DNA from 2 places in the Janthinobacterium paucivorans genome. Region 1 is predicted to be linked to the other one. Evidence: predicted binding sites of a transcription regulator. Region 1 holds the regulator's gene; the other holds the start of a gene.
What was found. The regulator HrcA, encoded in region 1, represses chaperone genes, less so after heat shock. The targets are predictions, from matches to a motif close to TTAGCACTCNNNNNNNNNGAGTGCTAA.
Positions count from the first base shown of each region.

Region 2: a site for HrcA is predicted at 2,542-2,568, ahead of rpoH (RNA polymerase sigma factor RpoH). Genes of this name have one in related genera too.

Region 1 is NZ_JBNYXR010000015.1:115,794-123,413, forward strand. Features, by position in the region: gene ACQ4V8_RS17540 (hypothetical protein) at 1-274, opposite strand, end outside; gene ACQ4V8_RS17545 (HAD family hydrolase) at 519-1,244, shown strand; gene hrcA (heat-inducible transcriptional repressor HrcA) at 1,418-2,434, shown strand; gene fur (ferric iron uptake transcriptional regulator) at 2,484-2,915, opposite strand; gene ACQ4V8_RS17560 (outer membrane protein assembly factor BamE) at 3,132-3,716, shown strand; gene dapB (4-hydroxy-tetrahydrodipicolinate reductase) at 3,736-4,545, shown strand; gene ACQ4V8_RS17570 (barstar family protein) at 4,554-4,880, shown strand; gene ACQ4V8_RS17575 (CaiB/BaiF CoA transferase family protein) at 4,994-6,241, opposite strand; gene ACQ4V8_RS17580 (acyl-CoA dehydrogenase) at 6,241-7,422, opposite strand; gene ACQ4V8_RS17585 (LysR substrate-binding domain-containing protein) at 7,583-7,620, shown strand, end outside.
Region 2 is NZ_JBNYXR010000017.1:62,855-70,474, reverse strand. Features, by position in the region: gene ACQ4V8_RS18655 (hypothetical protein) at 75-293, shown strand; gene ACQ4V8_RS18650 (hypothetical protein) at 479-943, opposite strand; gene ACQ4V8_RS18645 (hypothetical protein) at 1,117-1,383, shown strand; gene rpoH (RNA polymerase sigma factor RpoH) at 1,474-2,367, opposite strand; gene ftsX (permease-like cell division protein FtsX) at 2,866-3,786, opposite strand; gene ACQ4V8_RS18630 (cell division ATP-binding protein FtsE) at 3,783-4,526, opposite strand; gene ftsY (signal recognition particle-docking protein FtsY) at 4,535-5,593, opposite strand; gene ACQ4V8_RS18620 (NAD(P)/FAD-dependent oxidoreductase) at 5,950-7,260, shown strand; gene ACQ4V8_RS18615 (DUF1365 domain-containing protein) at 7,250-7,620, shown strand, end outside.

The DNA.
Region 1 (7,620 bases):
CGCTGCCACTGCTAATACTGCAAACGGCGCCTTTGGGCTGCTGCGCGATGGTGATATCGTAGCGCTCATCTGTGTTGATCAGCTTGGTGAAAACAAAGCTGCTCTGGTTTGCGCTAACAGGCAAGCGTTCACCATTGTTCAGCAGAATCAGGCCATCTTTGGTCAGGCCGCTGACTGTGCCTTGCAGATACAGGTTGCCGCCGCTGCCGCCGCAGGCTGCCAGTGTGGCGGCGCAAGCCGCCGCCAGCATCGAGCGCAGGTACAAATTTTTCATACATTCTCCAAAACGAATTAGGTTGGGTAGCGCAACGCGGACGCTGGCGCCGCATTGGAATGGCGCCTATTTTAGTCTATCTGGCAAGCTGAATGACCTTGCCTTGTATCACCCTGTAACAATTTTTCGCCGCGAAGCGCTGGCCTGGCCCCATTACGTGAAAGCGCAGCCATGCCGGCGGCGCCGATCGGTGCGACAATACCGTCAGCCTGCGCACCGTGGCGCGGCATCTACTGTGAATCCCATGTCCCTTGCCCCTCTAAAATCGGCTGTGCCGCCCAAGGCCATCCTGTTCGATCTCGACGATACTCTGTGGCCTATCGCGCCCGTGATTGTCGCCGCCGAAACCCTGTTACACGACTGGCTGGCGACGCACGCGCCCAAGGTGGCGCAGCAGTTTTCCATCGAGGTGCTGCGCCAGCAGCGTCTGCTCATGCTCAAGGAGCAACCGCATTTCCATGGCAACTTGATCGAGTTGCGCCGCGCCGGCCTGCTGGCCGCCTTCGAGAGCGTCGGCGAGGACTGCGCCCTGGTCGAGCAAGCCCTCGTGCACTTTCTCGCCGCGCGCAACCGCGTCGAGCCGTATGACGACGTCCTGCCTGGCCTGGCCTGGATGCGCCAGCGCATGCTGGTCGGTTCGATTTCGAATGGCAATGCGGACCTTGAAGTTATCGGCCTGGCACAGCATTTCAAAGTGTCCATCGCCGCCAGCGACTTTGGCGTGGCCAAGCCCGATGCCAGCATCTTCCTGGCCGCCTGCGCCGCGCTGGACGTAGCGCCGCATGAAGCCGTGTATGTGGGCGATGACCTGTATTTCGATGTGACGGGAGCGCAAGGGGCGGGCATGCGTGCCGTCTGGATGAACCGCAAGGGCAGCGACGCCCACCTGGCTGCCGGCGTGCAGCCCGATGCCATCTGCGCCAACTTTGACGAGTTGCTGCTATGGCTGCAGCAGCAACTGGAAGATTGATCGCTGCCGGACGGGCGAACGTGCATAATACAAGCTGGCTGGCGCTGTCGGCGCAAATCTGCATGCGGCGCTTGCTACGGCGCTTACGACTTGTATTGCGACCTCTGCCACGGCCTGCATCACTCCTGGTATGACTACTTGTTTTATAGAAAATTGGCCTAATTAATTACACCATGCAACTCGATACACGCGCCCAAACACTGCTGAAAGCCCTGGTCGAGCGCTATATCGCCGACGGCTTGCCGGTCGGTTCGCGCGCCTTGTCGAAGATCTCCGGCCTGGACCTGTCGCCGGCCACGATCCGCAACATCATGGCTGATCTGGAAGAGCTCGGTTATGTTTCCAGCCCGCATACCTCGGCCGGCCGCATCCCCACGCCGCGCGGCTACCGCATCTTTGTCGACACCTTGCTGACCGTGCGGCATCTGGATGAGCACATGGTCGAGTCGCGCATGCTTCTGCAGACGCCGCAGCCGCAGAAAACCATCGCCAATGCGGCGCAGATGTTGTCGTCACTATCGCAGTTTGCCGGCGTGGTGCTCAGCCCGCGCCGGGAATCGGTGTTCCAGCAAATTGAATTCTTGCGCCTGTCAGAAAAGCGCATCTTGCTCGTCATCGTTGCCCCGGGGGGCGACGTGCAGAACCGCCTGTTGCTGACGCAGGCCGACTACACGCCGGCGCAACTGGTGCAATCGGCCAATTACATCAACCAGAATTATGGCGGCCTGTCGTTCGATGCCGTGCGCTTGCGCTTGCAGGGCGAATTGCGCCAGTTGCGCGACGACATGGGCAGCCTGATGCAGGCGGCCGTGGAAGCGGGCAGCGAAGCGATGGCCGACCATAGCGATGACATGGTCATTTCCGGCGAGCGCAATTTGCTCAGCGTGAGCGATCTGTCATCGAATATGCATTCGCTGCGTCAGATGTTCGACATGTTCGAGCAAAAAACCGGTTTGATGCAGCTGCTCGACGTGTCGAGCAAGGCGACGGGCGTGCAGATTTTTATCGGCGGCGAATCGAACCTGGTGCCGATGGATGAGATGAGCGTGGTGACGGCGCCGTATGAAGTCAACGGCAAGATCGTGGGAACGTTGGGGGTGATCGGACCGACGCGCATGGCTTACGAGCGCGTCATTCCGATCGTCGATATTACGGCTAAATTACTGTCGAGCGCGCTCAGCCATCATTGAGCGTATTGCCTTCAGCGCCGCCCGCTCCCGCAGGAGCGCCAAGCTTGGCTCAGGCAGTTTTATGCGGGCAAGCCGTCTTGACGCAGTTGCCATAAATGGCCAAGGCGTGTTCGGCGATCTTGAAGCCGCGCTCTTCGGCCACTTTTTGCTGGCGAATTTCGATTTCTTCGTCGAAGAACTCTTCGACCCGGCCACAATCGAGGCATACCAGGTGGTCGTGGTGGGAGCCCTCGTTGAGTTCGAAAATTGCCTTACCGGTTTCAAAATGGTTGCGGTTGAGTAAGCCCGCCTGCTCAAATTGCGTCAGGACACGGTAGACGGTTGCTAATCCGACATCCATATTTTCGGCCAGCAGGATCTTGTAGACATCTTCTGCCGTCAGGTGACGTACCGGGCTACTCTGGAAGATATCGAGTATCTTCAGGCGTGGCAGGGTGGCTTTCAGGCCGCTTGCCTTGAGATCACTAGGATTGTTACTCATGTTTGTTGCTCGTATGTGGGTCAGGTGCTTTATCATATAGCGTTTTGTCGGGGAGTGCCAAAATATGCATTTTTTGGCAGGCCGGTCACTCCTGGCGTTTTGTTCATCCAATTGAGGTCATTTATGCGCGTAACACCGGCTGTATTGCCATCTCTCTGGCACCGTATTTCATTTCGAGCCCCAGTCGTGGCAGGCATGGTCTGTGTCGCGCTCGCCATGTCTGGCTGCGCCAGCCGCGGCATCCTTGGCGAAAAGCCGGCCGCCAGCCAAAAAGAAGGCAAGGAAGTGGTCCCTGAGCAGGGTGCACAAACGACTACCGTTACGCCGCTGCAAAAATTCATGTGGTTTTTCTCGCCGTATCGTCCCGACATTCAACAAGGTAACTTTGTCTCCGAAGAGATGCTGGCCCAGTTGAAAGTGGGCATGACGCGCGACCAAGTGCGTTTCGTCTTTGGCACCTCGCTGCTGACCGATATTTTCCATGCCGACCGCTGGGATTATCCATTCCGCCTGGCCCGGGGCAATGGCGAAACCACCAGCAGCCGCGTGGTTGTCTACTTCGGCAAAGATGGCAAAGTTGAACGTGTCGAAGGCGGCAATTTGCCGACCGAGAAAGAATACATCAACCGTATCGCCGGTCCGTCGCCATTCGCCAAGGTTGCCAAGGCCGACGTGCCTGCCGCTGCCCTGCCATCGCCGGCGGCGCCAAGCGCCGTGCCAGCGCCGGCCGATGCCGCCCCCGCCATTCCTGTGAGCAAGCCTGACGCTGTACCGGCAGCCATCGCCGAGCCCACCAAATAAGTTGCTGTAAGAGAATAAAATGACTGAATTGAAAATCGCCATCGCTGGCGCCAGTGGCCGCATGGGCCATATCCTGATCGAAGCGGTCAGCAATGCTCCTGACGCCGTGCTCGTTGGCGCGCTCGACCGCGTTGGCTCGCCGTCCTTGGGCCAGGATGCGGCCGCCTTCCTCGGCAAGCCTGCCGGCGTGCTGATCGAGTCCAGCTTGGCTGCCGGCCTGGCGGGCGCCGCTTACCTGATCGATTTCACGCGTCCCGAAGGCACTTTGCAGCATCTGGCGTATTGCGCCGAGCACGGCATCAAGATGATCATCGGCACCACCGGTTTCGATGACGCGGGCAAGGCGGCGATTGCCGCTGCCGCCGAAAAGACGGCCATCATGTTTGCGCCGAACATGAGCGTGGGCGTGAATGTCACCATGAAGTTGCTGGAGCTGGCGGCGAAAAGCCTGTCCGAAGGCTACGACATTGAAATCATCGAAGCGCATCACCGCTTCAAGGTCGATGCGCCATCGGGCACCGCCCTGCAAATGGGAGAAGTGGTCGCCGGCGCCCTGGGCCGCGACTTGAAGGACTGCGCCGTGTACGGTCGCGAAGGCGTGACGGGCGAACGCGACCCGTCGACCATCGGCTTTGCCACCATCCGCGGTGGCGATATCGTCGGCGATCATACGGTGCTGTTTGCCGGCATCGGCGAGCGCATCGAGATCAGCCACAAATCGAGTAGCCGCATCACTTACGCCCACGGCGCCCTGCGCGCCGCACGCTTCCTGGCCGACAAGTCGAGCGGCCTGTTCGACATGCAGGACGTGTTGTCGCTGAAGAACTAAGGAACATTATGGCCACTGCGATCCTGAATGGAAAAGACATCACCGACGAAGCGAGCTTTCACGCGCAATGCGCGCCAGCCTTCGGTTTCCCCGCGTTCTACGGCAACAGCATGGATGCCTGGGTCGATTGCCTCAGCTATCTGCGCGACGATGAAAACATGACCCAGTTCCGTTTGAAACCGAACGAAGTGCTGGAAATTGTCGTGCAAGACGCGCAGGCCATGAAGGCGCAGGTGCCTGACTTGCTGGAAGAGATCACGTTCTGTATCGCCGGCATCAATGAGCGCTACGAAGATTATGGTGAAAAGCCGGCGTTGAAGCTGGTACTCAAGTGAATAGAATCGTAGGTCGGATTAGGCCCTGCGGGCCGTAATCCGACAACATTGTTGGCTGTGAAAGTCGGATTACGCGCAAGCGCTAATCCGACCTACGTCCAGACGAGCAACATTTACACTACCTTGCGTTCGCGCAAGCCGTCGATCTGGCCGCCATCGAGGCCCAGCCACTCGTGCAGCACTTCCTGCGTATGCTGCCCCAGCAACGGCGGCGGCAAGCGGTACTGCACCGGCGAGCCGGACAGGCGCACGGGATTGCCCACCAGCGCCACCGTGCCCGCTGTCGGATGCGGCATTTGCACTTTCAAGCCACGCGCGAGCACTTGCGGGTCGGCAAACACCTGGTCGATGCGGTTGACGGGGCCGCACGGCACGGCCTGTGCCTCGAAGGCGCTGATCCACTCGGCCGTCGTGCGCATGACGGTAGCTTGGCGCAGCAAGGGGATCAGGGTGGCCCGGTGCGCCACGCGCTGCGGATTGGTGGCGTAGCGTTCGTCCAGCGCCCACTCCGGATGGCCGACGATGGCGCAAAAGCGGGAAAACTGGCCATCGTTGCCGATCGCCAAAATCATGTCGCCATCGGCCGTAGGGAAGTCTTGATATGGAACAATGTTCGGATGCGCATTGCCCATGCGCTGAGGCACTTTGCCGCCGCACAAGTAATTAGCCGCCTGGTTGCCCAGGGCCGCCACTTGCACGTCGAGCAGGGCCAGGTCGATATGCTGGCCCAGGCCCGAGCGTTGCCGTTCGGCCAGCGCCGCCTGCACGGCGATGGTCGCATACAGGCCCGTCATGATATCCGTTTGCGCCACGCCCACTTTTTGCGGCCCGGCGCCTGGCTGGCCATCGGGCAAGCCCGTGATGCTCATCAGGCCGCCCATGCCCTGGATCAAAAAGTCATAGCCGGCGCGCGCCGCATACGGGCCATCCTGTCCAAAGCCCGTGATGGAGCAGTAGACCAGGCGAGGATTGAGCGCCATGAGGCTGGCCGCGTCTAAACCGTATTGCTTCAAACCGTCCAGCTTGAAGTTTTCCAGCAATACATCCGCTTCGCCAGCCAGCTTGCGCACCAGCGCCTGGCCTTCAGGGGCAGCCAGGTCGATGCACAGCGAGCGCTTGTTGCGGTTGGCGCACTGAAAATAAGCGGCCTCGGCCGTATCGCGGCCGTCTTCATCTTTCAGATACGGCGGCCCCCAGGAGCGCGTGTCGTCGCCGCGTCCCGGCTGTTCCACCTTGACCACGTCGGCGCCCAGGTCGGCCAGCAATTGCCCGGCCCAGGGACCGGCCAGCACGCGCGACAGGTCCAGTACGCGCAAGCCGGTCAGCGGCGCGGGCCGCAGGGTGGAGGCCAAGGCGTCCATCAGTTGCTGAAGGCGGAGATGCCGGTGATGGCGCGGCCGATGATCAGCGCGTGCACATCGTGCGTGCCTTCATAGGTGTTGACCACTTCCAGGTTGACCAGGTGGCGGATCACGCCGTACTCGTCGGAAATGCCGTTGCCACCCATCATGTCGCGCGCCACGCGGGCAATATCGAGTGCCTTGCCGCAGCTGTTGCGTTTCATGATGGAAGTGATTTCCACGGCAGGCGAGCCTTCATCTTTCATGCGGCCCAGGCGCAAGCAGCCTTGCAAGCCCATGGTGATTTCCGTGAGCATGTCAGCCAGTTTCTTTTGCACCAATTGATTTGCAGCAAGAGGGCGGCCGAATTGCTTGCGGTCCATCGTGTACTGGCGTGCCTTCAGGTAGCAGTCTTCGGCTGCGCCCAGCGCGCCCCAGGCGATGCCGTAGCGCGCGCTGTTCAGGCATGTGAATGGGCCTTTCAAGCCGCGCACGTCCGGGAAGGCGTTTTCTTCCGGGCAAAATACTTCATCCATGACGATTTCACCGGTGATGCTGGTGCGCAAGCCCACCTTGCCGTGGATTTCCGGTGCCGACAGGCCTTTCCAGCCTTTTTCCAGCACGAAGCCGCGAATCGCGCCTTCATCGTCCTTGGCCCAGACGACGAACACGTCGGCGATGGGGCTGTTGGTGATCCACATCTTGGCACCGGACAGGCTATAGCCGCCCGGCACCTTGCGCGCGCGCGTGACCATGCTGCCAGGATCGGAGCCGTGGTCCGGTTCCGTCAGGCCGAAGCAGCCGATGAATTCGCCCGTCGCCAGTTTCGGCAGGTACTTTTGCTTGGTCTCTTCGTTGCCGAAGGCGTTGATCGGCACCATGACCAGCGACGATTGCACGCTCATCATCGAGCGGTAGCCCGAATCGACGCGCTCGACTTCGCGCGCCGCCAGGCCGTAGCAGACATAGTTCAGGCCGGCGCCGCCGTATTGTTCGGGTATCGTGCTGCCCAGCAAGCCCAGCTCGCCCATTTCGCGGAAGATGGCGGCGTCCGTGCGGCCATGGCGGAATGATTCGAGCACGCGTGGCACCAGGCTGCCCTGGCAATAGTCGCGGGCCGCTTCCAGCACGGCGCGTTCCTCGCCTGTCAGTTGATCTTCCAGCAGCAGGGGGGAATTCCAGTCGAATACGGTTTTGCTCATCACAGGCCTCGCAGGTGAGCGCCGGTGATCGGCGCAAGATTGAATATGCCTCATGGTAGGTTTTTGCCTAGCCTTGCGCAAACGATATTTTCGCACCCAGACATGCGTATTGCGCATATCTTGCGCCATACTAGGGTTCTTTTACTGGCCGGATATCCCCATGTCACGCAAAATCCCCATGCTGCAAGCCTTGAATTG
Region 2 (7,620 bases), on a different contig from region 1:
GTACGCAGCGGGCGGGGGACGGACCGGATACCGGCCATTGTCCGCTGCTCTACATTGAAGGAGAGTATGTTGTGATGCGATTGCTGATAGCCTTGCTACTGCCGTGTCTCACGTTTTTTATGCTGGGGCGCCCGCTGGCCGGTGCCGCCGCCTTGATCTTGCAGTGCACTGTGATCGGCTGGGTGCCGGCGGCCCTGTGGGCCCTGTACACGGTGAACCAGCATAAAACGGAGCAGGAATTGGAAGGTGCATTAAGCCGCAGCTACATGCGCAGGCGTAGTCGGTTGATCTAAATCAGCCGGGCGCTTGGAATCCTTGCGCTAATGACACTCACGATTCATCGTGCGTGTCATTTTTTTAGCTGGAAAAATATCGATGCGACATAACATTTTCACCGCTTCATTTTGCTGAAGATAGCGCTGACACCCGAGGACGCGCGATTGCCTGTCTTCGAGGGGTAGTCTGCGCGCCCTGGCGTTTAGCCGGCGGGCGCGCCCTGCGTGATTTTTACTTTGACCCGATACGTGGGCGCGGCCTCGTTCAGCGCCGGCGGCGTGGCCGGGTCGACGTCGAGCAGCGTGAACGTCAAGTGCTGGACGCTGACGGAACTGGCGGCACCGGGCATGGAATCGGACAACACGATGTCCGTGGCGCCCGCGCTGTTGCGCAAACTGAAGCTGTAGCTGACGTAGCCTTTCCACACGCATACGGCGCCCTTGCGGCAGCGGCTGTCGTTGACACGCTCCAGTTTCAGGGTATCGGTGGCCGTGATGGCAACCTGTTCGCCCGGCGAGAGCACGTGGCTGACGCTACGTGGTGTGTTTTCCGCCTCGCCGGCGCTGCCAGCCGCGCCGCAGCCAGACAGCATTGCCAGGCAGGCGATCAGCAGGGAGAGCAGCAGCGGAAGCAGCAGGGTACGATCAGAGCCGTTTAAATAAGCCATGTTTTTCCTTTCAGGTAAAGCGTCCCCGGCGTGGCGTCCACGCATGGGATAATGATAGCAAAATGATATTTCTGCGGCGCCCCATTGGCGCGTGGCGAATGAATTGATGCGCCGGCCCACGCGGCACGCCGATTACTGCGTAGAATGGCTGTTTTGAAAATCAGGAAACAACCATGAAAAAAACTGCCCTGGCGAAAAGCGATGCCAAGAAACTGATGGGAAAGATGAATGTTCCCGGCGCCGGTGCATTCGGTAAGGAAGCGGTGGTCATCGACCGTCGCGAGCAGCGCAAGCGCGATCAGGCGCTGGGCCTGGTGCCATTCGCCGTCAAGCTGAACAGCGATCTGGTCTTGCAATTGCAGACCCTGGCCAAGGAGCGCGATGCGGATCTGAATGAACTGGTCGCTGAAACCTTGCTCAAGGGCCTGGCTGCAGCTTAATCGCCTGCCATGTTTATCTGTTGATAAACATCAAGTCATAAAACTAAAAGGCGCCTTGCGGCGCCTTTTGCATTGCGGCATTGCTTGTGCTTACACGTAGGCGGCCAGCGCGCCCTTCATTTTTTTCAGCGCCGCCACTTCGATCTGGCGGATGCGCTCGGCCGATACGCCGAATTCTTCTGCCAAAGCATGCAGGGTGGCGCCAGAACCATCGTCGTTGGCCAGCCAGCGCGCTTCGATGATGCGGCGCGAACGGGCGTCCAGCTTCGACAGTGCCGTTTCCAGGCCTTCCGATTGCAGGCGCGTCACCTGTTTCGCTTCCAGTACCTTGGTCGGCTCGCTATGTTCCGACGCCAGGTAGGCGATTGGCGAGAACTTGTCGTCTTCATCGTCGGTCGGCGATTCCAGGGCGATATCGCGGCCGCTCAAGCGCGTTTCCATCTCGATCACTTCTTCGCGCTTGACGTCGAGCAGCTTGGCCAGTGCATCGATCTGTTTGGGCGTCATCGCATCGAGGCCCGTCTTGTGGCTGCGCAGGTTGAAGAACAGTTTGCGTTGTGCCTTCGTCGTTGCCACCTTGACCAGACGCCAGTTTTTCAGGATGTACTCGTGCATCTCGGCTTTCACCCAGTGCATGGCGTACGATACCAGGCGCACGCCCTGGTCCGGGTCGAAGCGCTTTACGGCTTTCATCAAGCCGATATTACCTTCTTGAATCAGGTCGGCGTGTGGCAAGCCATAGCCCAGGTAGCCACGCGCAATCGAGACCACCAGGCGCAGGTGCGACAGCACCAGTTCTTGCGCGGCAGCCAAGTCGTTTTTTTCGCGCAAGCGTTTTGCCAGCGAAATTTCTTCGTCGTGGGTCAACATGGGCAGGCGGTTCACGGCCGAGATATAGGCGTCGATATTGCCCAGATTGCCAGTGAAGCCGAGGCCCAGTGCATTATTTTTGGTCGGAACCAATGCGGACGTTGCGGACATCATAGTCATGCTTTCTCCCTCGTAGTCTTGCTTTGTTCCAGTCGGCCATGTCACGCGACATGGCCCGATTGTCTGTTCAGTTTTGCGTATTCGGTCTTGTACTTTGCGGATCGTGGCGCCACCTATATCTGGCGCTGATGGGGCTGATGGCGGTTCTGCGCTTGGTATGTGCTTATATTAGCACTCTCTGCTTGAGAGTGCCAATCAGCACTTTTAATCATCCCGATAGCCTAAATGCTATGACGATTCATCTGCCAATAATTTTTACAAAAGGCACCCCCAGGGCGCTTGACCACCTTAGTATGCGCCCTTTCGGACGCGCCCGAAAGGGCCGCACGGCGCTTGGCGACAACAGGGCTAGTCTACGGTCGCAAGCTGAAGAGTAGCTTAATAATACTTGCTAAACATCAAGATAATTAGCGTATCGGATAGCGCCCGACAAGTGGCGCTGTGGCGCTGTGACGCATGGCGGCGCCAGCGGCGCCGCCATGGAAGGGCAGGTCAGTTCAGGCGCGCCAGATGGCGCTGCACGCAGAGGAAGGCGCCGATCAGGCCCAGGCCGGCGCTGACGGCCAGCAAGCCCGCCATCGGCAGCGGTGCCAGCGGCACCAACTGGAATTCAGACGCATACAGGCGGGCAAATTCGGCAATCGCACTATTGAGTGGCTGCAACGCAAGCGCTACGGCGCCCAGGGCCAGCGCACCGGCGCACAGGCCCAGCAGGGCGCCCGTGTAATAGAAGGGGCGGTGGATGAAGGTATCGGTGGCGCCGATCAATTTCGAGATGCTGATTTCATCGCGCTGCTGCATCACTTGCAGGCGGATGGTATTGAAGACGACGGCGATCACGGCCACACCCAGGGTAATGGCGAGCAGCAACAATACTAGGCGCAGCACGCCCAGCAGGGCCGCCAGGCGCTTGACCCAGGCCGAATCGACTTGCGCCGACTCCACGAATGGCAGGTGGCGCAATTGTTCTGCCACCGCATCGACATCCTGCGCTTCGCTGGCGCTGCCGAACGCATCGAGCTTTAGCACATAGCTGTCGGGTAGGGGATTGTCACCCAGGGTGCTGAGCACGTCGGCCAGGCCATTCTTGTTTTTTAGCGAGTCGAGCGCCTGTTCACGCGGGATGAAGACGATCTTCGCCTGTTGCGCGCCGACGATCTTGCGCATGGCGCTGGCCAGGGCCACTGCTTGTTCGCGCGGTGTGCTTATTTTCAAGAAAACGCTGATTTCCGGGTCGACCGACATTTGTTCCGACATGGGGCGCACATTGTCGAGCATGGTCAAGCCGGCGAATGGCAGCGACAGGGCGATGGCAACGACGACGACGTTCAACAAAAAGCCGCCCGGCGACTTGCGCAAATGGATCAGCGCCGAGCCGAGCGCAAAGCGGTGTTGACGGAACCAGCCTCTCATGCCTGCTCTCCCTGTGCGTCGTCCGGGTTGAGGGGCGGGGCGAAATCGGGATCGGGCGGTGCGAAGACGGGCGCCTGCGTGGCCTTGTCGATGGCTACCAGTTGGCCGTTTTTCAAGTGGATCACGCGGGCGGCGGCGTCGAGCATCTGTTCGTCATGGCTGGAAATGAGGCAGGTCACGCCCACCGAATGAAACGCTTTCAGGGCGTCGAGCACTTTGTTGGCGCTGGCGCGGTCGAGGTTGGCCGTCGGTTCGTCGGCCAGGATGATCTGTGGCCGGTTGACGATGGCGCGCGCGATCGAGACGCGCTGCTGTTCGCCGCCCGACAGCGACAGGGGGCGCGCCATGGCGCGGTCCAGCAGGCCCACCTTGTCAAGGGCCGCGCGCGCGCGCTGCTCGGCGGCCGCCTTGTGTGCGCCCACGACCAGCAGCGGCAGCATCACGTTGGCCAGGATGGAGCGGTCGTTCAATAATTTTTGCTGCTGGAAGATCAGGCCCATGTTGCGGCGCAGGAAGGGGACGCCCGCTGGCTTGATCTTTGCCATGTCCTGGCCATTGACGATCAGCTTGCCCGAGCTGGGGCGTTCCATGGCGGCGATCATTTTCAGCAGGGTTGACTTGCCGGCGCCGGACGGGCCGGCCAGGAAGACCAGCTCGCCTTTGGCAATACTCAGCGAAATGTCGCTGAGCGCCACGGCGTCGGAAGAGTATTGCTTGGAGACGTGCTGAAATTCAATCATGTATAGGCTTATCCGAGCAGCGCTTCGACAAATTCGGCAGCCACGAAAGGCTGCAAGTCTTCAATTTTCTCACCGATGCCGATGAAATACACAGGCACCGGGCGCACGCGGGCAATCGCCGCCAGCACGCCGCCCTTGGCGGTCCCGTCCAGCTTGGTGATCACCAGGCCGCTCAGCTGCAGGGCATCGTCGAAGGCCTTGACTTGTGTCAACGCGTTCTGCCCCGTATTGCCATCGATGACGAGCAGTATTTCATGCGGCGCACCGTCCATGCCTTTGCCGATCACACGCTTGATTTTCTTCAATTCTTCCATCAAGTGTAACTGTGTCGGCAAGCGCCCTGCCGTGTCGACCATGACCACGTCGATGCCGCGCGCTTTCGCCGATTGCACCGAGTCGTAGGCCACGGCGGCCGGGTCGCCCGATTCTTGCGAGATGACGGTGACGTTGTTGCGCTCGCCCCAGACCATCAATTGTTCGCGCGCGGCGGCGCGGAAGGTGTCGCCCGCGGCCAGCAGCACGGATTGATTATTTGACTGCATGTGCTTGGCCAGCTTGCCGATGGTAGTGGTCTTGCCGGCGCCATTCACGCCCGAAATCATCATCACCAGCGGCTTGTGGCGGCCCAGCTCGAAGCGTTTTTCCAGCGGGCTCAAGAGGTCGATCAACAGCACCTTCAGCGCGGCCTTGACGGCGGCGGCGTCGAGCAGCTTGTCTTCCTTGACCTTTTTCTTCAATGCCGTCAGCAAGAATTCGGTGGCGTCGATGCCCGCGTCGGACATCAGTAGCGCCGCTTCCAGCTCTTCGTACAGCGCGTCGTCGATCTTCGCGCCGACGAACAGCACGGATAAGGTGTTCGAGGTTTTCGACAGGCCGGCCTTCAGGCGCGTCATCCACGATTTTTTCTCGGGTTCAGCGGCCACGATCACGGGCACGAGCTCGGCCGGCGCGCCGCTCAGGGGAGCAGCACCCGGCTGCGCGGCAGGCGGCGTGGTGGCAGGAAGAACGAGGGGCTCGGCTGGCGCAGCCTCGGGAGTGACGGGTTTTTTCTTGAAGAAACTAAACATGGATGTGTGGTGGCGGGTGCTGACCTAAGGCCCGGCGGCGCCGGACACTGTTGTTGCGGACTATTTTACCAGAGCGCGCCCAGCCCTTCATGCTTTACTGTTCGATTGGCAACATTGCGCGGCTAGCCGAAATCCGCGATCCAGTCAGCGCTTGCGCAATATTTGTATAGGCTCGCATGCCAACAGAATACGCGCGGTATTTATCTCTGCCATCGCTGCGCTGCAAATAGCTGAATCCAATTGAAAATTGTCGGCGTATAAGTTTTAGAATGGCTCAAGGAGCCGATTGACATAGGTCAATATTTGACTGACTATGAATTTATTTCGTCCAAGGAAAACATGAAACGGGTGCAGCCATGAAAATCGCCGTCGTCGGAGCGGGAATTGCCGGTTTGTCTTGCGCGTATCGGCTGGCGCAGGCTGGCCAGGATGTGACCTTGTATGAGGCGGGTGAGTATTTTGGCGGTCACAGTCATACGGTGGATGTCACGCTCGACGGCGTCACGCATGGCGTCGACACGGGTTTTCTGGTGTTTAACCACGCTACTTACCCGAACCTGGTGCAACTGTTCCAGGAGCTCGGTGTCGAGGCAGCCGATAGCGATATGTCGTTTTCCGTCAAAATGCCCTTGGGCACCACGCCCGATGCCCGCGTGCTGGAATGGGCGGGCGCCAATCTCGATACCGTGTTTGCCCAGCGTAGCAATCTGCTGCGCCCCGCCTTCTTGCGCATGCTGCGCGACATCGTGCGTTTCAACCGCCAGGCCAGCGCTCTGGCTACGGCGAGCGTGCCGGGGCCGGCCATGTCGCTGGGCGATTTTCTCGACCTGCACGGCTACGGCGACGAATTTCGCCACTGGTATTTGCTGCCGATGGCCGCCTGCATCTGGTCGTGTCCGGCGCGCCAGATGCTGGCCTTTCCGCTGGCCACGTTCATCCGTTTCTGCCACAACCATGGCTTGCTGCAAGTGAGTGACCGGCCGCAATGGCGCACGGTGCGCGGTGGCTCGCGCGTGTATGTGGAAAAATTGCTGGAGGGCATCCCCCAGCAGCGTCTGGCGTGCCCCGTACTGGCCGTGCGCCGCCAGCAGCACGGCGGCGCACGCACGGTCGAGCTACACACGGCTGGGGGCGTCGAGCATGTCGATCACGTGGTGCTCGCTTGCCATAGTGACCAGTCGCTGGCCTTGCTGGCCGATATCCGCGACGACGAGCGCAAGGTACTCGAAGCCGTGCGCTACCAGCCCAACCGGGCCGTGCTGCACACGGATACATCCTGCCTGCCGCAACGCCGCCGCGCCTGGTCGGCCTGGAATTACCAGGGCAGGCCGGCCGCGCACGGCGAGGCGCCGCAGGTGTGCGTGCATTATTTGCTGAACCAGTTGCAGCCGCTGCCATTTTCCACGCCCGTCATCGTCTCGCTCAATCCACTCGACGAACCAGACCCGGCGACCATCATCGACGAGTTTTCCTATGCCCACCCGGTGTTTGATGGCGCAGCCATTGCCGCCCAGGCGAGCCTGGCCGGTTTCCAGGGTGCGCAGCACACCTGGTTTGCGGGTGCCTGGACCGGGTATGGCTTCCATGAAGATGGCTTGAAGTCGGGCCTGGGCGTGGCGCAAAGCTTGCTGGGCCTGGCGTCTGCGGAGCTGGTGCATGCCGCGTGATTCCGCGCAAGCCGCGCCGGCGCAGCCGCAGCTGTGCCTGGGACGGGTGCGCCATGCACGGCTGCGTCCGCGCACGCATGTTTTCAGTTATGGCATGTTCTATTTGCGCTTGCCCTTGCGCAGCCTGGGCAACCAGGATTTCCCGGCTCGCATGATTTCGCGCAACGGCGCCAATGTGCTGGCGTTTCGCGACAGCGACCATGGCGATGGCACGACACCGTTGCTGGCGTGGATCGATGGCCTGCTGCGCCAGCATGGCGTGCTGGACGCGGATGGTGAAATCTGGCTGCAAACCATGCCGCGCATGTTCGGCTATGTTTTTAATCCCATCAGTTTCTGGTTTTGCCACCGTCCCGACGG